3 regions of the Streptomyces sp. NPDC047315 genome follow, and region 3 is predicted to be linked to each of the others. Evidence: riboswitches for the same ligand, from Rfam matches in the RefSeq annotation. Region 3 holds a riboswitch; each other region holds the start of a gene.
The links. Region 3 has a riboswitch for thiamine pyrophosphate ahead of thiO (glycine oxidase ThiO). Riboswitches for the same ligand answer to the same signal wherever they lie in the genome.
Positions count from the first base shown of each region.

Region 1: it holds a riboswitch for thiamine pyrophosphate, as region 3 does, so the genes downstream of both, ABZ842_RS21625 (thiamine ABC transporter substrate-binding protein) here and thiO (glycine oxidase ThiO) in region 3, are expected to answer to the same signal.
Region 2: it holds a riboswitch for thiamine pyrophosphate, as region 3 does, so the genes downstream of both, thiC (phosphomethylpyrimidine synthase ThiC) here and thiO (glycine oxidase ThiO) in region 3, are expected to answer to the same signal.

Region 1 covers NZ_JBEYTZ010000018.1:86,177-93,133, reverse strand. Annotated here, with positions in the region: gene ABZ842_RS21635 (ABC transporter ATP-binding protein) at 1-778, opposite strand, end outside; gene ABZ842_RS21630 (iron ABC transporter permease) at 778-2,430, opposite strand; gene ABZ842_RS21625 (thiamine ABC transporter substrate-binding protein) at 2,496-3,599, opposite strand; TPP riboswitch at 3,680-3,790, opposite strand; gene rlmN (23S rRNA (adenine(2503)-C(2))-methyltransferase RlmN) at 3,915-5,021, opposite strand; gene ABZ842_RS21615 (phosphatidate cytidylyltransferase) at 5,101-6,411, opposite strand; gene frr (ribosome recycling factor) at 6,411-6,957, opposite strand, start outside.
Region 2 covers NZ_JBEYTZ010000009.1:203,904-210,860, reverse strand. Annotated here, with positions in the region: gene ABZ842_RS13135 (helix-turn-helix domain-containing protein) at 1-227, shown strand, start outside; gene ABZ842_RS13130 (SsgA family sporulation/cell division regulator) at 466-903, shown strand; gene ABZ842_RS13125 (YibE/F family protein) at 920-2,308, opposite strand; TPP riboswitch at 2,380-2,552, shown strand; gene thiC (phosphomethylpyrimidine synthase ThiC) at 2,547-4,340, shown strand; gene ABZ842_RS13115 (hypothetical protein) at 4,457-5,308, opposite strand; gene ABZ842_RS13110 (metallophosphoesterase) at 5,456-6,763, opposite strand.
Region 3 covers NZ_JBEYTZ010000027.1:51,262-58,218, reverse strand. Annotated here, with positions in the region: gene ABZ842_RS28015 (thiazole synthase) at 78-872, opposite strand; gene thiS (sulfur carrier protein ThiS) at 878-1,093, opposite strand; gene thiO (glycine oxidase ThiO) at 1,090-2,316, opposite strand; TPP riboswitch at 2,314-2,426, opposite strand; gene ABZ842_RS28000 (hypothetical protein) at 2,538-2,876, shown strand; gene ABZ842_RS27995 (FAD-dependent oxidoreductase) at 3,269-4,537, shown strand; gene ABZ842_RS27990 (Rv2175c family DNA-binding protein) at 4,661-5,026, shown strand; gene thiE (thiamine phosphate synthase) at 5,241-5,939, shown strand; gene metF (methylenetetrahydrofolate reductase [NAD(P)H]) at 5,967-6,884, shown strand; gene ABZ842_RS27975 (hypothetical protein) at 6,924-6,957, shown strand, end outside.

The sequences.
Region 1 (6,957 bases), on a different contig from region 3:
CCGGGTCCGCCAGCGGCAACTTGCCCCACGCCGTGTCCGCCACCGCCCCGCTGACGGTGGCGGCGACCACGTTGTCGAAGCCGAGGAACCGCGCCACGAAGGCGTCGGCGGGCCGCTGCCAGACCTCCAGCGGCGCACCCGTCTGAGCGATCCGTCCCTCCCGCATGATCACCACGCGGTCGGCGAGCGCGAACGCCTCACCCTGGTCGTGCGTGACCGCCAGCACGGTCGTCCCGAGGCGCCCGAAGAGCGCTCGCAACTCCACCACCAGCCGCTCCCGCAGCCCGCGGTCGAGCTGGCCCAGCGGCTCGTCGAGCATCAACAGCCGCGGCTCGGGGGCCAGCGCCCGCGCCAGCGCGACCCGCTGCTGCTCGCCCCCGGAGAGCGAGCTGACCGCGCGTCGCTCGGCACCGGGCAGCCCGACGAGTTCCAACAGCTCGGCGACGCGCAGCCCGCGCGCCTCCCGGCCGTCGCCCCGCATCCGCAGCCCGAAGGAGACGTTCCCGCCCACGTCGTGCTGGGGGAAGAGCTGGTGGTCCTGGAACATCAGCCCCACGCCGCGCCGGTGCACCGGTACGCCCGCCTGGTCCGCGTCGGCGAGCAACACCCGGCCGCCGTCCGCCCGCTGCAACCCAGCGACCACCCGCAGCAGGGTGGACTTCCCGCTGCCGCTGGGCCCCAGCACGCAGACCACCTCGTGGTCGGCGACGCTCAGGTCCACGCCGTCGAGCGCCGCCCGCGCCCCGAAGCGTACGGTCACGTCGTCGAGTACCAGCATCAGAACTCCCCGGTCGAGCCGTTGGTCGTGCGCAGGCGGATCCGCTCAAGCAACAGCAGCGCGCCCGCGCACACCACCATCAGGATCGTGCTCAGGGCCATCGCCTGCCCGTAGTTGAGCTCGCCGGGCCGCCCCAGGAGTCTGGCGACGGCGACCGGCAGGGTCGGGTTGTCGGGCCTGGCGATGAACACGGTCGCGCCGAACTCCCCGAGCGACACCGCGAACGCGAAGCCCGCGGCGATCAGCAGCGCCCGCCGCACCAACGGCAGGTCCACCTCCCGCCACACCCGCAGCGGCGAGGCCCCGAGGACAGCCGCCGCCTCCCGCAGCCGCCCGTCGACCGCCCGCAGCACCGGCAGCATCGTGCGCACCACGAAGGGCACGCCGACCAGCGCCTGCGCCAGCGGCACCAGGATCCACGAGGCCCGCAGGTCCAGCGGCGGCTCGTCGAGGGTGATCAGGAAGCCGAAGCCCACCGTCACCGCCGAGACCCCGAGCGGCAGCATCAGCAGCGCGTCGAAGCCGCGGATCAGCCGCCCCGCCCCGCGCTCCCGCCCCTCGGGCCCGGGCCGCCGCGCCAGCGCCGCCGCCGCGAGTCCGCCCACGACGACCGCGATCGCGGTCGCGGCCAGCGCGTACTTCAGCGAGTTCGCCACGGCGTGCACCGGTGGTACGAGGAAGGCGCCCCCGCTCGCGTCGAGCGACCCGAGCGCCCGGTAGTAGTCGAAGCCGTAGCCGTCGGGGGTGGACAGGGACCGCTCCACCAGCACGCCCAGCGGCACCAGCACCAGCAGGGCGACCGTGGTCAGCACCCCGCCGAGCAGCGCCCACTGGCGCACCCCGCGCGGCCGGCGCGCGGTGGAGGCAGGGTCCACCAGCGTCAGTGCGCTCTCCCGGCGCCGCACCGTCCACGCGTGGACGCCCAGCACAGCGCCGACCGCGGCGAACTGCACCAGGGTCAGGACGGCGGCCGTCCGCAGGTCCAGCAGCTGCGCGGTCTGCCGGTAGATCTCCACTTCCAGGGTGGCGAAGCCGGGGCCGCCCAGGATCTGGACGACGCCGAAGGAGGTGAAGGTGAAGAGGAAGACCATCAGCGCCGCGGCGGCCAGGGACGGCGCGAGCGCCGGAAGCGTGATCGTGCGCCAGGCGGCGAAGCGGCCCGCGCCCAGGACCCGCGCCGCTTCCTCCTGGCGCGGGTCGAGCTGCGCCCACAGCCCGCCCACGGTCCGCACCACCACGGCGTAGTTGAAGAAGACGTGGGCGAGCAGGATCGCCCACACGGTGGTGTCGAGCCGGATCCCCCACGCCTCGTCGAGCAGTCCGCCGCGGCCCAGCAGCGCCAGGAAGGCGGTGCCGACGACGACGGTCGGCAACACGAACGGCACGGTCACCGCGGCCCGCAGCAGCCCCTTGCCCGGGAAGTCGTAGCGGGCCGTGACGTACGCCCCCGGCAACGCGACGAGCAGGGTGAGCGCGGTCGAGGCGAGCGCCTGCCAGGTGGTGAACCACAGGACGTCGAGGACGTCCGGGCGGCCCAGCACCTCGCCGATGCGCCCGAACTGCCAACTCCCGCCGTCCCGCAGCCCGCGGCCGACGATCGCGGCCACGGGGTACGCGAAGAAGACGCCGAAGAACGCGACGGGCAGCGCCATCAGGGCGAGCCGTGTCGCGTTCCCCGTGCGGGGTGCCCGGCCGCGGCGCCCCGCCGCGGGCCCGGCTACTTCACCACGAGCGAGGACCACGTCTGAACCCACTGCTCACGGTTCTTGGAGATGGTGTCGGGCGCCAGCGTCGCCGGCTTCTCGACCACCGCGCCGTGCCGGGTGAACAGCTCGGGCAGCTTCGCCCCGCTGACCACCGGATTGACGAACATGTTCAGCGGCATGTCCTCCTGGAACGTCTTGGAGACCATGAAGTCCAGCAGCGCCTTTCCGCCGGCCTCGTTCTTCGCGCCCTTGAGCAGCCCGGCGAACTCGACCTGCCGGAAGCAGGTTCCGGTGGCGACGCCGGTGGGCGCCTCCGCCGGCTGCGGCTCGGCGAACAGCACCTCGACGGGCGGGCTGGAGGCGTACGAGACCACCAACGGCCGGTCGGCCTTGGCCTTCTTGCCACCGGCGGACCCGGAGAACTCCTCGTTGTACGCCTGCTCCCAGCCGTCGACGACCTTGACGCCGTTGCCCTTGAGCTGCTTCCAGTAGTCCTGCCAGCCGTCCTCGCCGAAGTGCGCGACGGTGCCGAGGACGAAGCCGAGGCCCGGGGACGACGTGGCCGCGTTCTCCACGACGAGCAGGTTCTTGTACTCGGGCTTGGCCAGGTCCTCGAAGGTCTGCGGCGGCGCGAGCTTCTTGTCGGCGAAGTACTTCTTGTCGTAGTTGACACAGATGTCGCCGGTGTCGATCGGGGTGACCCGGTGCTCGCCCTTGTCGAGCTGCACCGCCGCCGGTACCTGGTCGAGGCCCTTGGCCTGGTGGGGGGTGAAGATGCCGTTGTCGAGTGCGCGGGACAGCAGGGTGTTGTCGACGCCGAAGAACACGTCGCCCTGCGGGGAACCCTTCGTCAGGATCTCCTTGTTGAGCGCGACGGCGGTGTCCCCGCTCTTGAGCACCTTGACGGTGTAGCCGGTCTGCCGGGTGAACTCCTTGAGCACGGCTTCGGAGGCGGCGAACGAGTCGTGGCTCACCAGCGTGACCGTCTTCGAGCCCTTGCCGTCGCCGTCCTTGGCGCCGGAGTCACCGGAGGACTCCCCGCCGCAGGCGGCGAGCACGCTCACGCCGAGCGCCGCGGCCAGCGCGGCGGCCGTCTTCTTCCTGATACTGCTCACGGATCGATTCCTCCTGGGGGTGGCCAGGAAGAGACGCGGCCCGGCCCGGTGTCGTCGAGGACCCGGGCAGGGCGCAACAGCTTGAGTGGTGACCGAACTTCCTACCCAGAATGACCTGGGCGAGGTTCAGAGGGTCTGCGGTCTGATGGGTACCGCACTCTCAGCGCTGTGGCGCTCCCCTGTCGGATTTATGTAGATGTACGGGTCAGACTACAAGGTCAGCAGCGGTGGGCGGCAGGGGTGGGTGCCCATCCCCCATCCCCCGTCCACCCGGCCCCACCGCGACCCGCGGCCCGCCCGCGTACTGCTCCGCCGTCAGCGCTCGGACGCGGCGAGCTGTCCGCACGCGCCGTCGATCTCCTGCCCCCGGGTGTCCCGCACCGTGACCGGGACCCCGTGCGCCGCGATCGCCGCCACGAACGCCCGCTCGTCCTCCGGCCGCGACGCGGTCCACTTCGACCCCGGCGTCGGGTTCAGCGGAATCAGGTTCACATGGACGCGCCGGCCCTTGAGTAGCCGACCCAGCAGGTCACCGCGCCAGGCGTGGTCATTGATGTCGCGGATCAGCGCGTACTCGATGGAGACGCGCCGGCCCGACTTCTCCGCGTACTCCCAGGCGGCGTCCAGGACCTCGCGGACCTTCCAGCGGGTGTTCACCGGGACGAGGGTGTCGCGCAGCTCGTCGTCCGGGGCGTGCAGCGACACCGCGAGCCGGCACTTGAAGCCCTCGTCCGCAAAGCGCAGCATGGCCGGCACCAGACCGACGGTGGAGACCGTGATCCCGCGCTGGGACAGTCCGAGGCCGTCGGGCTCGGGGTCGGTGAGCCGACGGATCGCGCCCACCACCCGCTTGTAGTTCGCCAGCGGCTCGCCCATGCCCATGAAGACGATGTTCGACAGCCGGGCGGGGCCGCCGGGCACCTCGCCGTCGCGCAGCGCCCGCATCCCGTCCACGATCTGGTGCACGATCTCCGCGGTCGACAGGTTGCGGTCGAGCCCGGCCTGGCCGGTGGCGCAGAACGGGCAGTTCATCCCGCAGCCGGCCTGGGACGAGATGCACATCGTCACCCGGTCGGGATAGCGCATCAGCACGGACTCCACGAGCGTGCCGTCGTGCAGCCGCCACAGGGTCTTGCGGGTGGTGTCCTCGTCGCAGGAGATGTGCCGCACCACCGACATCAGATCGGGCAGCAGCTCCGAGGCCAGCTTCTCCCGCGCGGCGGCGGGGATGTCCGTCCACTGCGCCGGGTCGTGCGCGTACCGGGCGAAGTAGTGCTGCGAGAGCTGCTTGGCGCGGAAGGGCTTCTCGCCGATCGCGGCGACGGCGTCCTTCCGCTCGGCGGGCGAGAGGTCGGCGAGGTGCCTCGGGGGCTTCTTGGCTCCGCGGGGCGCGATGAATGTGAGTTCTCCGGGCTTGGGCATGGTCCATCCAGTGTCGCAGAGATACGACGAAGGGCTCGCCATCCTGTGGATAGCAAGCCCTTCACCGTGAAGCCGCAGGTCAGCCGCTTCCTACGAACACCACGAACAACAACCACACCACCGGCGCGGTCGGCAACAGCGAGTCCAGCCGGTCCATGATGCCGCCGTGTCCCGGCAGCAGCGTGCCCATGTCCTTGATGCCGAGGTCACGCTTGATCATCGACTCGCCGAGGTCTCCCAGCGTCGCGCTGACCGCCACCGCGAGACCCAGCAGCAGGCCCTGCCACCAGGTGCCGTCGTCGATCATGAACTGCATGCACAGCGCGCCCGCCACCATGGCGAAGCCCACCGCCCCGAACAGCCCCTCGCGGGTCTTCCCCGGGCTGATCCGCGGAGCGAGCTTGCGCTTGCCGAAGCGCCAGCCGACCGCGTACGCGCCGGTGTCGCTGACCACCGTGAGCAGCAGGAACGTGAGCACGCGCCAGGCGCCGTCGTCGGCCGTGAGCATCATGGTGACGAAGGTCGCCAGGAAGGGCACGTAGAACACGGCGAAGACCCCCGCCGTGACGTCCTTCAGATACCCCTCGGGCGGTTCCGTCATCCGCCACACCAGCACGGCGAGGGCCGTGAGCGCCGTGGCGACCCAGGCGCCCTCCGCGCCGCGCACGTACCCGGCCACCACCATCGCCGCACCGCCGACGGCGAGCGGCACCAGCGGGGCCTTGATCTCCTTGCGCTCCGCCAGCCGTGAGGTGAGCTCCCACAGGCCGACCACGACCGCGATCACGACCACGCCGACGAAGACGGCCTTGACGAAGAAGAGCGAAGCGATGATCACCGCACCGAGGCCGACGCCGACCCCTATGGCCGCCCGCAGGTCGCGGCCGGCGCGCTTCTTCCCACCGCTCTCCGCCGTTTGCCGGGCAGCTTGACGCGCCGCCGACCGGCCGGAGGGCTGCTGGTGCTCGGCGGAGTGCGCGGCCGGCTCCGTCGAGCCCGCAGCCGAAGACCCCCCGTGCCCCGCGCGTCCGTCCCGCCCCTTCGGGTCCTTCGGACCGGAAGGGCCGCCCGAACGGCGTCTGTGCGACGACTCCGGTGCCGGAGGCGGTCCACCGGCGCCGGGCGCCGGCTCCCGCGGAACCTCGTCACGGAACAGCGGACCGCTCAGTCGGGGGGGCTCCCGATCGCTGTCGTCCCTGTGGTCGCGGTCGCCGGGACCGCCTGCGTCTCTACCTGCGTCGGGGAAGTCCGGCACGATGGGCATGGGCCGAGTCTGCTGTGCCTCATGCCCATCGTAGGCGGGACCCGCCGAGGCAGGGCCCTGGTCGTGCGGACGCCACCCTCCGACGTAGTTGGCCCTCTGCGGGGCCCCCCAGGAAGCGTCGTTCATCAGACTTCGAGCAGCTCGGCTTCCTTGTGCTTGAGCAGCTCGTCGACCTGCGCCACGTACTTGGCGGTGGTGTCGTCGAGCTCCTTCTCGGCGCGGCGTCCCTCGTCCTCGCCGACCTCGCCGTCCTTGACGAACTTGTCGATGGTCTCCTTGGCCTTGCGGCGCACGGCGCGGATCGAGATCTTGGCGTCCTCAGTCTTGCCCTTGGCGACCTTGATGTACTCCCGGCGGCGCTCCTCGGTCAGCTCCGGGAAGACCACACGGATGATGTTGCCGTCGTTGCTCGGGTTGACCCCGAGGTCGGAGTCGCGGATCGCCTGCTCGATGTTGCGCAGCGCGGACTTGTCGAACGGCGTGACCACGGCCATGCGCGGCTCGGGCACCGAGAACGAGGCCAGCTGGTTGATCGGGGTCAGCGCACCGTAGTAGTCGGCCACGATCTTGTTGAACATCGCCGGGTGCGCACGCCCGGTGCGGATCGCGGCGAAGTCATCCTTGGCGACCAGGACAGCCTTCTCCATTTTCTCCTCTGCTTCGAGGAGGGTC
Region 2 (6,957 bases), on a different contig from region 3:
TGGACCGGTTCGCGGCGACGGGGCGCACGGACCCCGTGGTCGAGCGACAGGAGTACGCGGTCGGCACGGTCTGCGCCGCCATCCCCATCACGGCGGGCTCCGGTGCCGCGGCGATGGCGATATCCCTCCCGCTCGATCAGGAGGAACGATTGCTCCCGGCGATCGAGCAACTGAGGACGGGTATAGGCCGCTTGCTGAGCTCCCTCGCCTTCTCCATCAGCATCTGAGCCACCCTCCCGACCTGCTCCTTCTCCATCTGCACTCCATCTGCTCACCAGCTCTCAGCCAACCGATTCACCTGATCTATCAGTATCTGAAAAATCACTCCTTGTAGTCCTCTGGTCGCATACAGCACGATTGTGGGAAGAGGTTCAGGGGTATCCTTCCTGACCCGTTTTCTGCTGACTTCATCCAGAAGGCTGCCAACCAGGCCCGATCCGGGCCTCCTTCATTGCGGGGTACACGATGCGCGACGAGTCGGTCCAGGCCGAGGTCCTGATGAACTTCCTTGTCTCCGAGGAGCTCTCGTTCCGGATCCCGGTGGAGCTGCGCTACGGGATCGAGGACCCGTACGCCGTGCGGATGACCTTCCACCTGCCCGGCGACGCCCCGGTGACCTGGGCCTTCAGCCGCGATCTGCTGCTCGACGGGATCGTCGGCCCGAGCGGGGACGGCGACGTGCACATCGCGCCGATGGGCCCCGGAGACCTCGCCGACCTGGGCATCCGGCTCCAGGTCGGCGGCGACTGTGCGTACTTCCAGGTCAGCGCGGCCCCCGTGGTCGCCTTCCTCGACCGCACCGACCGCCTGGTCCCGCTCGGACAGGAGCGGGCCTTCGGCGACTTCGACACCGAGCTGGAACAGGTGCTCAGGTCCATCCTCACCGGCGAGAACGCCGGCTGAACGGAGCCCGCGCCGGCTACTTCTTGCGGCGCCGGCCCCGGCCCGAACCACGGCTCGCGGGGATCGCCGCACCCGTCTGCGGACGGTCGGCGGAGACGACCAGCGCCGCGAGCGCGGTGGTCACCGGGACCGAAGCGACCAGACCGATCGACCCCACGAGGGTCCGTACGATCTCCTCCGCCACCAACTCGCTGTTGGCGACCGTCGCCACCGGGCTCTGCGCGATGGTGAAGAGCAGCAGCAGCGGCAGCGCGGCACCCGCGTAGGCGAGCACCAGCGTGTTCACCACGGACGCGATGTGGTCGCGGCCGATCCGGATGGCCGCGCGGTACAGCGCCCGCGGCCCCATGCCCGGATCCGCCTGCCGCAGCTCCCACACGGCCGAGGTCTGGGTCACCGTCACGTCGTCGAGCACGCCGAGCGAGCCGATGATGACGCCGGCGAGCAGCAGACCGCTCATGTCGATCTCCGGGTACAGCCCGTGGATCAGCCCGGTGTTGTCGTCGGTGTTGCCCGACAGCACCGCCCACTCGATGAAGACCGAACCGAGCAGCCCGATCAGCAGCAGCGAGATCAGCGTCCCGAGGACCGCGACCGAGGTGCGCGCCGTCAGCCCGTGACACATGTAGAGCGCGATCAGCATGATGGCGCTCGCCCCGACCACCGCGACGACCAGCGGATTGGACCCTGCCAGGATCGCCGGCAGGATGAACAGCGTCAGTACGGCGAACGAGATGACCAGCGCAATCAGCGCCATCACCCCGCGCATCCGCCCCACCAGCACCACGGCGAGGGCGAAGATCCCGGCCACCACCGCCAGCGGGACCTTCCGGTTCACGTCGACGACGGCGTACTGGAGGTCCGGCGGCGCGTCCGGGGCGTACGCCACCACGACCTCCTGGCCCTTCTCCAACTGCCGCACCGCGTCCGGCTGGACGACCTCCGCGAACACCCGGCCCTTGTGCTGTCCGGAGTCGATCTCGATGGTGGCCTTCTTGCACTCGCCGTCCTGCGCGGCGATCGCCTCGCGGCCCTGGGGCGTGCCGGCGTCCCCGGTCGGCGGCACCTGGGCGGAGTTCACGGACTTGCAGTCGATCCGCTCGATCCGGGTCACCGTGGCCTGTTCGGTCTGCCGGTCGAAGCCCACGCCGGTGCGCTCGTGGCCGGGGGCGGAGCCGGGCCACAGGACGGCCAGCCCCACGACGACGGCCGTGGCGAAGGGAATCAGCACCGCGGCGATGACCCGGCGCAGATGCCGGGAGACGGGAGCGGCCGGCCCGTGCGAGTGGCTGTGCCCGTGTCCGTGGCCGTGTCCATCTCCATGACCGTGGCCGTGGCCATGGCCTTGGTCGTGCGCGGGCTGGGGAGCAGGGCCCTGCTGGGGGCCGGGCGGTGGTGAAGTCACCGACCGATCATCGCAAGAACGGCAGGGGCCCCCTGGTCAGCACGCCAGAAATGACGCTAGCGTGGTGCCACCTTTGCACACGCGGGAGCTCGGAGCACCGGGCTGAGAGGGCGCTGACCTCCGTAGACGCACTGCCGACCGGCGCGAGAGCGCGCCGGCACGCAACCCGTCTCGGACACCGCTGCGTCGACCGCCGAACCTGTTACCGGGTAATGCCGGCGTAGGGAGTAGGTCTTCCATGACCGTTCAGGACGCACGCACGCCTGCCGTCGAACCCGCTGTCGACGGCGCCCGCACACCGGGCTGGCACAAGGCGCACATCGAGGGCTCCCGCCCCGACCTGCGGGTGCCGGTCCGTCAGGTGCACCTCACCAACGGCCGGGACGTGACGCTGTACGACACCTCCGGCCCGTACACCGACCCCACCGTCGAGACCGACGTGCGCCGCGGGCTGGCACCGCTGCGCGAGAGCTGGATCGTCGCCCGCGGCGACACCGAGGAGTACGCGGGACGCCCCGTGCGCCCGGAGGACGACGGGATCAAGCACACCTCGCCCCGCGGCGGGCTGCGCAATCTGGACGCGGTCTTCCCCGGTCGGCCGCGCCAGCCCCGGCGCGGCCGGGACGGTCGGGCGGTGACCCAACTCGCGTACGCCCGGCGCGGCGAGGTCACCCCCGAGATGGAGTTCGTCGCCCTGCGCGAGAACGTCTCCCCCGAGGTCGTACGGGAGGAGATCGCGGCCGGCCGCGCCGTGCTGCCGGCCAACGTCAACCACCCGGAGATCGAGCCGATGATCATCGGCAAGCGGTTCCTGGTGAAGGTGAACGCCAACATCGGCAACTCCGCCGTGACCTCCTCCATCGAGGAGGAGGTGGAGAAGATGACCTGGGCCACCCGCTGGGGCGCCGACACGGTCATGGACCTGTCCACCGGCCGCAACATCCACACCACCCGCGAGTGGGTGCTGCGCAACTCCCCCGTACCGATCGGCACCGTGCCGCTGTACCAGGCGCTGGAGAAGGTCGACGGCCGGGCGGAGGAGCTGACCTGGGAGATCTACAAGGACACCGTGATCGAGCAGGCCGAACAGGGCGTCGACTACATGACGGTGCACGCCGGCGTGCTGCTGCGGTACGTGCCGCTCACCGCCCGGCGCAAGACCGGCATCGTCTCGCGCGGCGGCTCGATCATGGCCGCCTGGTGCCTGGCGCACCACAAGGAGTCGTTCCTGTACGAGCACTTCGAGGAGCTGTGCGAGATCCTCGCCGCGTACGACGTGACGTACTCCCTCGGCGACGGGCTGCGGCCCGGCTCGATCGCGGACGCCAACGACGCGGCGCAGTTCGCCGAGTTGGAGACGCTCGGCGAGCTCAACAAGATCGCCAAGCGGATGAACGTGCAGACCATGATCGAGGGCCCCGGGCATGTGCCCATGCACAAGATCAAGGAGAACATCGACCTCCAGCAGGAGATCTGCGAGGAGGCGCCGTTCTACACGCTCGGCCCGCTCACCACGGACGTGGCACCGGCGTACGACCACATCACCTCCGGCATCGGTGCGGCGATGATCGCCTGGTGGGGCACGGCCATGCTCTGTTACGTGACGCCCAAGGAGCACCTGGGGCTGCCCAACCGGGACGACGTGAAGACCGGGGTGATCACGTACAAGATCGCGGCGCACGCGGCGGACCTGGCCAAGGGGCACCCGGGGGCGCAGGAGTGGGACGACGCGCTCTCCGACGCGCGGTTCGAGTTCCGCTGGGAGGACCAGTTCAACCTGGCGCTCGACCCGGACACCGCGCGGGAGTTCCACGACGAGACGCTGCCGGCCGAGCCGGCGAAGACGGCGCACTTCTGCTCGATGTGCGGGCCGAAGTTCTGCTCGATGAAGATCAGTCAGTCCATCTCGGAGCAGTTCGGCGGTGACGCGGCGCCCGACGCGACGGCGCAGGAGATCACCGAGGGGATGCTCCAGAAGTCCAAGGAGTTCGCGGCGAGCGGCAACAGGGTGTACCTGCCGATGGTCGAGTGACATGAGTGATGGACCGGCTGACTGACCTGTCCGGACAGTCGCGACAGTCCGGACAGGTCAGTCCGGGCGGTCAAGTTCGGGCGATCGGTCAGTTCGGTCGGGTCGGTCCCGGCGGGTCAGTCCGGGCGGTTCTCGGGGCCGCCGAAGTCCGGGCTGGTGAAGTCGGGGCTGGTGAAGGTGGGCCGCTGACCCGCCGACTTGCCCTCGCTCGGACTGGAGTAGTCCGGGCTGTTGTACCCCACCTTCGGTATGCGGGTCACGGGCCGCGGCGGCGCCCCGGACATCGGGTCCGCCGCCGGGTCCTCCAGCGCGATCCGGAGGAACGGCAGTACGCCGCGCTCCAGCACCGCGTGGAGCCAGGCGTCCTTGGCGCGCGCCACCTCGTCGGGGAGTTCGTTCGTCAGCTCTTCCGCCGGAAGCTGCGTGGCGCTGTTGCGCAGCGCGGTGCGCAGCAGTCCGACCCCCGCGTACAGGATCGCCGCCGCGGTGAGGGCGGCGAAGAACCAGCCCGCCGACACCATGGTCTGGGCGAACGACGGGGGCGGGTCGAGCATCTTCAGGACGTAGCCGACCAGCAGGAACAGCAGGGCGGCTATGCCGGCGAGGACCGGGGCGAGGACCGCGACCACGGCCGCGAAGCCGGCCCCGCTGCCGTCGCCGTCGACCCCGGTCGCGCCCGCGACGCGGACGGACCCGGTGATTCCGCTGTCTCCGGTGGCCGGATCGGAGCCGCCGGGCGAGCGGGCCTCTTCACGGATCCTGACGTAGTGCTCGTACTCGGGCGCGGCGGACGCGGTGATCAGCGCCGTGGCGTTCAGGGCCATCGTGCGCAGCTGTGCCGCGTTCAGCCGCTGCCCCACGGTGGCGAGATCGGGCCGTTTGTGGGCGTTGCGCAGTGCGTCTTCGAGGAGCCGCTCGAACTCGGCGCGGTCCTCGTTCTGCAGGTGCGGAGCGCTGTTCATGTGCATCCCCCGATGCTCCGTAAGGCCGGAACCACCCGTACCGGACGGGCGGTTGGGCGTTGGTGGAGGAGTGCCTGCGTCGGATAGCCCGATGGTAGAGCGGTTACGGCACGGAGTGACAGAGGTTTAGGTAAAACGCGTACCCGGCTTGCGTCAGGCGGGTAGCGGAAGCTGGACGACTAGGAGCTTTCCGGCCATCGTGACTCCGCCGTCCATGGCGATCGCCAGCCCGTCCGCGTACACGTGCGGCCCCTCGACGACCGGGCGGTCGCCGTCCTCGCCGTCCTCCGTGCCGACCTCGCCGAGCAGATACGGAATCGGGCTGTGGCCGTGCACGATCCGGCTGCCGCCGTAGGCGGAGAGCAGTTCGCGCACCGCGAGGGGGCCCGCCTCGTCGTCGCGGAAGGCGAACCGCTTGGTCATCTTGCGGAAGAGGTCCCAGCACTCGTCGGCGTCGTTGCGGGTGAGGATCTCGTGGACGGTGTCGTTCACGTCCTCGATCGTCTCGCCGTACTCCAGGTACGCGGTGGTGTCGGAGTGCAGCAGCAGGTGGCCGTCCTCCTCAACGACGGCGTCCAGCCGGGACATCCACTGGAGGTGGACGTCCTGGAGGCGGTCCATGTCGTTCTTCTGGCCGCCGTTGAGCAGCCAGGCCGCCTGGAAGGTGGCGGTGCCGGCGCCGGAGTTGACCGGGGTGTCGGAGAACCGCTTGGCGCCGAGGAGCAGCAGTTCGTGGTTGCCCATCAGGGCCTTGCAGTAGCCGCCGGCGGCGGCGGCCTCGGCGGAGAGCCGCATCACCAGGTCGATGACGCCGATGCCGTCGGGGCCGCGGTCGGTGAAGTCGCCGAGGAACCAGAGGCGGGTGTTGCCGGCGGCCCAGTTGCCGTCGGCGTCGATCAGGCCCTGGGCGGTGAGGGCGGCGACGAGTTGGTCGAGGTAGCCGTGGACGTCGCCGACGACGTAGAGCGGGCCGAGGCCGTCGGGGGCGGGGGGACCGTTCGCACCGGTCTGGAGCTGGATGGTGGGGTCGCTGGGCCCGCTGCGGCTGATGATCGGGAGGTCGCGCTCGGTGGGGGTGTAGCCCTCGGGCACCTCGTCCTCCGGCACGGCGTTGCCGGGGTGGTCTCCGGGGCGTACCTCAGGACGGTCTTCGGGGCGGACCTCGGGGTGGACCTGAGGACGAACCTCGGGGTGGACTTCGGGGCCGGTCTCGGGACGGACCTCGGGGTGAGTGGCGTGGGGCGGGTGTTCCACGGGGTACGCCGGAGCCGGGTGCTGCTCCTGCTGCTGGTAGTGCTCCTGCGGTCCCTGCTGCTCGGGCTGCTCGAGCTGCTCCTGGTGCACGGGAGGCTCGGGCGGCGACGCCTCCTGCTGCACGGGCATCTGTGCGTACGGCGGAACGCGGAAATCGCGCAACGTCGCCGTACGCACCACGGGTCCCTGACCGGCCCCCTGAGTCATCGACCCCTCCACCACCGTCGCGCCGCCGTTCACCTTTCGGCCCAGCCTGGTCGGGGTGGTCCGCGGTGTCGTGCGCCCATCATAGGAATGAGCTCCGCGCTGTGTGATGCACCAGGGGTGCTGAATCCAGCCGCACCCCTGACACGTCGGCTGTTTCGCCCCAATAGGGCCCTAATTGGGGACGCTCGGCGGAT
Region 3 (6,957 bases):
CCCTGCGGCGACTCCGGAGCCGAGTTGTGACCGGCGGGGACTGGACGGAGGGCCGGGTGGGACCCCGGCCCTCCGAGCTAGAAGGCGGGGCGTTCCGGGTCAAGCGCGGCCACGCCGACGGTGGGCGACGACGCCTCGGCGAAGTGGCGGCGGGGGATGCGACCGGCCCTATAGGCCAGCCGGCCGGCCTCCACCCCGTACCGCATCGCCTCGGCCATCCGTGCCGGCTCCTGCGCCCGGGTGACGGCGGAGGCGAGCATCACGGCGTCGCACCCCAGCTCCATCGCGAACGCGGCGTCCGACGCCGTGCCCGCCCCCGCGTCCAGCACCACCGGCACGCCCGCCTGCTCGACGATCAGCCGGAAGTTGTGCGGATTGCGGATGCCGAGGCCGGAGCCGATGGGCGAGCCCAGGGGCATGACCGCGGCGCAGCCGACGTCCTCCAGGCGGCGTGCGAGCACCGGGTCGTCGTTGGTGTACGGCAGGACCGTGAACCCGTCGTCGACCAGGATCTCCGCGGCGTCCAGCAGCTCGACCGGGTCGGGCAGCAGGGTCCGCTCGTCGGCGACGACCTCCAGCTTCACCCAGTCGGTGCCCAGGGCCTCGCGGGCCAGTCGGGCGGTCAGCACCGCTTCGCCGGCGGTGAAGCAGCCCGCGGTGTTCGGCAGGACCCGGATTCCGAGGCGGTTCAGCACGGAGAGTACCGAGCCCTGCACGGTGGGGTTGACGCGGCGCATCGCGACGGTGGTGAGCTGTGTGCCGCTGGCGACGAGGGAGCGTTCGAGGACGTCCAGGCTGGGCGCGCCGCCCGTGCCCATGATCAGCCGGGAGGTGAAGGTCGTGCCGCCGATGGTCAGCAGGTCGTCGGCCATCGCGGTCACCCGCCCTGCACGGCGGTGAGGACTTCGACGCGGTCGCCGTCGTCCAGGACCGTGCCGGGCCAGGCGCTGCGCGGGACGACGGTCTCGTTGACGGCGGCGGCGACGCCCGCGGGGGCCGCGGTCAGCTCGGCGACCAGAGCGGCGAGCGTGGTGGGCGTGGCGAGTTCACGCCGTTCGCCGTTGACGGAGACAACCAGGGGAAAGCTGTTCATACGGGCTGCTCCTGAGGGACGGGAGTGAAGCGAGCGGGGGTGAAGGGATGGGCTTCTTCGGGGAGGGCGCCGTCGGTCAGGGCCGCGGCGAGCACATCGCCGGTCAGCGGCGTGAGGAGGACGCCGTTGCGGTAGTGGCCGGTGGCCAGCAGCAGGCCCGGCAGCTCGGTCGGGCCGAGCAGCGGGGCGTTGTCGGGAGAGCCGGGGCGCAGTCCGGCGCGGGTCTCGGTGAGCGGGAGCTCCGTGATGCCGGGGACGAGCTCATGGGCGTCCCGCAGCAGTTCGTAGACCCCGCCGGCGGTGACGGTGGTGTCCCAGCCCAGCTCCTCGCTGGTCGCTCCGATGACGAGCTCCCCGCTCTCGCGGGGCACGAGATAGACGTGGCTGCCGCGGACGACCGCGCGCACGGTCCGGGACAGGAAGGGCGCATAGGGCGCGGGCACCTGCAGGCGGATGACCTGCCCTTTCACGGGCCGCACCGGTGGGCGTACGGACGGGGGCAGCCCGTCGAGCCGGCCGCTGAGGCTGCCCGCCGCGAGCACGGTCTGGTCGGCGGTCAGCCGGGTGCCGTCCGCCAGGGCGACGCCCAGGGCCCGGTCGTGGGCCACCAGCAGCCGGGCCGCCCGGTCCCGGCGGAAGGTGACGTGCGCCCGTTCGCAGGCGGTGACCAGCGCGGACGCGAGCCGCCGTGGATCGACCTGGTGGTCCCCGTCGACCCGTAGCCCGCCGCGTACGCCCGGCGCCAGCATCGGCTCCAGCCGGCGGCACTCACGGCCGGTCAGCCACTCGGACTCCAGCCCGGAGCGCTGCTGGAGCGCGTGCAGCTCCCGCAGATGGGCGCGGTCGTCGGCGTCGAGTGCGACGGCGAGCGTGCCGCAGGCGCGGTAGCCGATGTCCGAGCCGCTGGCCTGGTCGAGTTCGGCCGCGAAGTCGGGGTAGCGGCGCGCGGACTCCAGATTGAGGGCGAGCAGGGCCTCTTCCCCGTAGTGGAGTTCGGTGACGGCTGCGAGCATGCCGGCCGCGACCTGTGCGGCGCCGCCGCCGGGCGTTGGGTCCACCACGGTGACGCTCAGGCCGCGTTGTGCGGTGCGCCAGGCCGTGACGAGCCCGATGATGCCGCCGCCGACGACGAGCACGTCTGCGGCGGGGGGCGGTGCGGACGGTGGCGGTGCGGCCGTCCGCGGGGGTGCAGGGTTGCCCGGTGGCACGGGAGCGTGCGGCATGGGTCTTCAGCTCCTCCCTTCGCCGGCATGACCCGGATCAGGTTCGTACGGTCGGAGGCCGCCCAGCCTCCCTCTCAGCCCGGTGCGTCCGGGCTCCCGCGGGTGCTTTACGGTGGCCACCCTAACCCCAGCCCGTGACGTGCCGTAAGACCGGTCGGAGCCGGTGGGACGCCGTCCTCGGGGGCGGTCTGGGGTGCAGGAGCGCGAAAGGACGGTTCACCGTGGCAGGCTCGCTCGACGGACTCGTGCTGTCGCCCGTCGCCGATCAGGCGCCGGGTCAGGTGGGGGTGCGCACCCGGTTTGAGTACCACGAGCAGGACGGCCGGATCTGGGCCGACTACGAAGGCGGGGACGTGGTCCGCGGCCATCTGGTGGGCACCCGCGAAGGCGACCGGCTGGACTTCCGCTACGTCCAGTTGCGGACGGACGGCAGCACCTCGTCGGGCCACTGCGTCTCCACCGTGGTGGAACTCCCCGACGGGCGCGTTCGGCTGGAGGAGAGTTGGGAGTGGGAGTCCCAGGAGGGCAGCGGCACGAGCGTGGTGGAGCAGCTGCGGTAGCGCCGTGACGGCGTCCCGCGATGGCGTCTGGGGCCCGGTGGAGGGCTGTTCACGCAGCTCCTCCCCATCGGCCCGGAGGGTGTGGGCCCCAGCGCCCTTGATCCCCTGTTCGCAGCCCGCAGGCGAGTGACGGGGGCAGCGAAAGAGGGGCGCTGGGGGTGCCCCCGTGCCCGCAGGGCACAGGGGCGGAACTGCGCGACAAGCCCACCACGGGCCGGTGGAGAGCAACGCTCCCGCAGAGCTACGGCGACCACGTCCCTGAGGCACAGAGGGGCGTGACCCACGACAGCGCGCGAGGGCGCCCTCTGGTCTAACAGGCACTAGGTCCGGCGTCGGGGCGGCAGCGGCACCCCGCTGGTCTGACGGTGCGTCAGATGCGTAAGGTTGATCGGGTGAGCGAGCAGCAGACACAGCAGCAGACGCGAGGCGTGGTCATCGTCGGCGCGGGCATGGCCGGTGTGCAGACCGCCGTCGCCCTGCGGGAAGGCGGCTTCACCGACCCCGTCACCCTCATCGGCGCCGAACCCCACCAGCCCTACGACCGCCCTCCGCTCTCCAAGGCCGTCCTGCTGGGCAAGGCCGAGGACTCCGCCTTCGACGTCGACTTCGAAGCCCTCGCCGTCGAACTGAGACTCGGCTGCGAGGTGACCGGGCTGCGCCACGCCGTGCGCGAGCTGGACACCGAAGCCGGGCCCGTCCCGTACGACGTCCTGGTCATCGCCAGCGGCGCCGAGCCCGTCACCCTGCCCGGCGCGGCGGCCGTCCCCGGCGTCCACCTGCTGCGCACCCTCGACGACGCCGAGCGGCTCAAGCCCGTCCTCGACCGGCAGCACGACGTCGTCGTGGTGGGCGCCGGCTGGATCGGCGCCGAGTTCGCCACCGCCGCCCGGGAGGCCGGCTGCGCGGTCACCGTCGTCGAGGCCGCCGACCGCCCGCTCGCCGAAGCCCTGCCCGCCGAGGTCACCGCCCCCATGGCCCAGTGGTACGCCGACGCCGGCGTCGACCTGGTCACCGGCGCCCGGGTGGCCGCGGTCGAGCCCGGGACCGTCGTCCTGGCCGACGGGCGGCGCATCCCCGCCGGCGCCGTGGTCGTCGGCATCGGCGCCCGCCCGGCCACCGGCTGGCTCGCCGGCTCCGGGATCGCCACCGACCCGAACGGCGCCGTCACCGCCGACGCACATCTGCGCACCTCGCTGAGTGGCGTGTACGCCGTGGGGGACTGCGCCTCCTTCCCCTCCGCCCGCTACGCCCGGCGCCTGCTGGTGCACCACTGGGACAACGCCCTCCAGGGGCCGCGGACCGTCGCAGCCAACGTCATCGCCGAGTTGGCCGCCGGCGCCGGACCGGTCGGCGCCACGGCGGCAGCGGCCGAGCCGCCGGAGGTCTACGACCCCGTGCCGTACTTCTGGTCCGAGCAGTTCGGCCGGTTCGTGCAGTACGCGGGAGACCACGCCGACGCCGACGCGCTCGTGTGGCGCGGCAGCCCCGCCGACCCCGCCTGGTCGGTGCTGTGGCTGCGCGACGGCGTGCTCGTCGCGCTGCTCGCCGTCGGCCGGCCGCGCGACCTCGCCCAGGGCCGCCGCGTCGTACAGGCCGGCGGACGGCTGGATCCACAACGCGCCTCGGACCCCGCGATCCCCCTGAAGGCCGCGTCCAGCTAGGGCCCACTGAGCCCGGCGCCGCACCGCTGACCAGGCGGTCCGCACCGAGGAGCGCTCGGATGGCGGCAGTCGACCGGGGGGCTCCCGCTACCCACTGTCGGTCCCAGATGGCAGGCTTGTCCCGTGACCGAGATTGACGCAAAGATCGATGCCCTCGTCCCCGACTGGCTCACCCTGCCCGACATCGCGGAAAGGTTGGACGTCGAGGTGACGCGCGTGCGCCAGCTGGTGAAGGAGGGCCAGCTGATCGCCGTGCGCCGCGGGGAGAGGCGCGTGCTCCAGGTCCCCGCCGCGTTCATCAGCGGCTCGAAGGTGGTCAAGGGCCTCAGCGGCACCCTGACGCTCCTGAAGGACGACGGCTTCACGGACGAAGAGATGTTGGAGTGGCTCTTCACCCCCGACCCGAGCCTGCCCGGGACCCCCGCACAGGCCCTCGGTGAGAACCGCGGCACGGAAGTGAAGCGCAGGGCGCAGGCGCTCGCCGTCTGACGTCCGCCGCCCGGCGGCTGCTCCGTAGCCGCCGCCCCGTGCGCCCCGCGCGCCGCCTCCCGCAGCGCGCCGGGGTGCCGAAGAGAGCTTTGTACCCATTCGCACGCGGTGTGCGGGGCGCTGCCGAAGGCGCACCCGCCGTACGTCCACGTCGTCGGCGTGCGTCGACGTGGACGTACACCGCACACCGCCGACCCACCCGGGGGAATCAGTCATGTCCACGGTCCGCGCCCGGCTGTCCGACGCCCGGCTCTACCTCTGCACGGACGCCCGCAAGCGCCAGGGCGACCTCGCCGACTTCCTCGACGCCGTCCTCGGCGCCGGAGTCGACGTCGTCCAGCTCCGCGACAAGGGCATGGAAGCCGCCGAGGAACTGGCGCACCTGGAGGTCTTCGCCGACGCCTGTCGCCGCCACGGCGCCCTGCTCGCGGTGAACGACCGGGCCGACGTCGCCCACGCCATCGGCTCCGACGTGCTCCACCTGGGCCAGGGCGACCTGCCCGTCCCCGCCGCCCGGGCGATCCTCGGCGACGGTGTCCTCGTCGGCCGCTCCACCCACAGCGCGGCCGAGGCGTCGGCCGCCGCAGTCCAGCCGGGCGTCGACTACTTCTGCACCGGCCCCTGCTGGCCCACCCCCACCAAGCCCGGCCGGCACGCCCCCGGGCTCGACCTGGTGCGCCACACCGCCGCCCTGGGCACCGACCGCCCCTGGTTCGCCATCGGAGGCATCGACGCAGGAAACCTCGACGAGGTCCTGGACGCCGGCGCCCGCCGGGTCGTCGTCGTTCGCGCCGTCACCGAGGCCGACGACCCCGCCGAAGCGGCTTCCCATCTCGCCCAGCGGATACGGAACCGCTGTGACGTGGGCAAACGTGATACGGCACAGTCCGATGGGTGGACATCGGTTGGGTGACCTTGTCACCCCCGATAGCCTGCGGGTATGGCCCTTGGCACACCATCGACCAGGACGGATCGCGCACGCACGGTGCGCGAGTTGCTCGCGACCGACCAGACCACCTACTCCTTCGAGTTCTGGGCTCCCAAGACGGAGAAGGGCGAGCGGAACCTGTGGAACGCCCTGCGCCGGGTGGAGGCAGTGGCTCCCAGCTTCGTCTCCGTGACGTACGGTGCGGGCGGCTCCACCAGGGCGGGCACGGTGAAGGCGACCCAGCAGATCGCCGCCGACACCACCCTCACCCCCGTCGCCCATCTGACCGCGGTCAACCACTCCATCGCGGAACTGCGCAACATGATCGGCCAGTACGCCGACGCCGGGATCCGCAACATCCTGGCCGTCCGGGGCGACCCGCCCGGCGACCCCATGGGCGAGTGGGTCAAGCACCCCGAGGGGGTGACCTACGCCGCCGAGCTGGTCAGCCTGATCAAGGACTCGGGTGACTTCTGCGTCGGAGTCGCCGCCTTCCCGGAGATGCACCCGCGTTCCGCGGACTGGGACACCGACGTCCGGCACTTCGTCGACAAGTGCCGCGCGGGCGCCGACTACGCCATCACCCAGATGTTCTTCCGCCCCGAGGACTACTTCCGACTGCGTGACCGGGTCGACGCCGCCGGCTGCGACACCCCCATCATTCCGGAGATCATGCCGGTCACCAGCGTCAAACAGCTCGAACGTTTCGCCCAGCTCAGCAACGCCGCCTTCCCCGCGGAGCTGAAAGACAGGATCCTCTCCGTCAAGGACGATCCGGCCGCTGTACGCTCCATGGGTATCGAGTTCGCAACGGAGTTCTGCGCGGAGCTGCTCTCGGAAGGCGTACCGGGGCTGCACTTCATCACCCTCAACAACTCCACCGCGACGCTTGAGATCTACGAAAGTCTCGGACTGCACAAGCAGTCGTGATCGGCCGGACTCGTCGACGGCCGAAGGAGAGGGGCGGGGATGGGTCTTACGGTCCTCTATGTCGCGTTCAGCA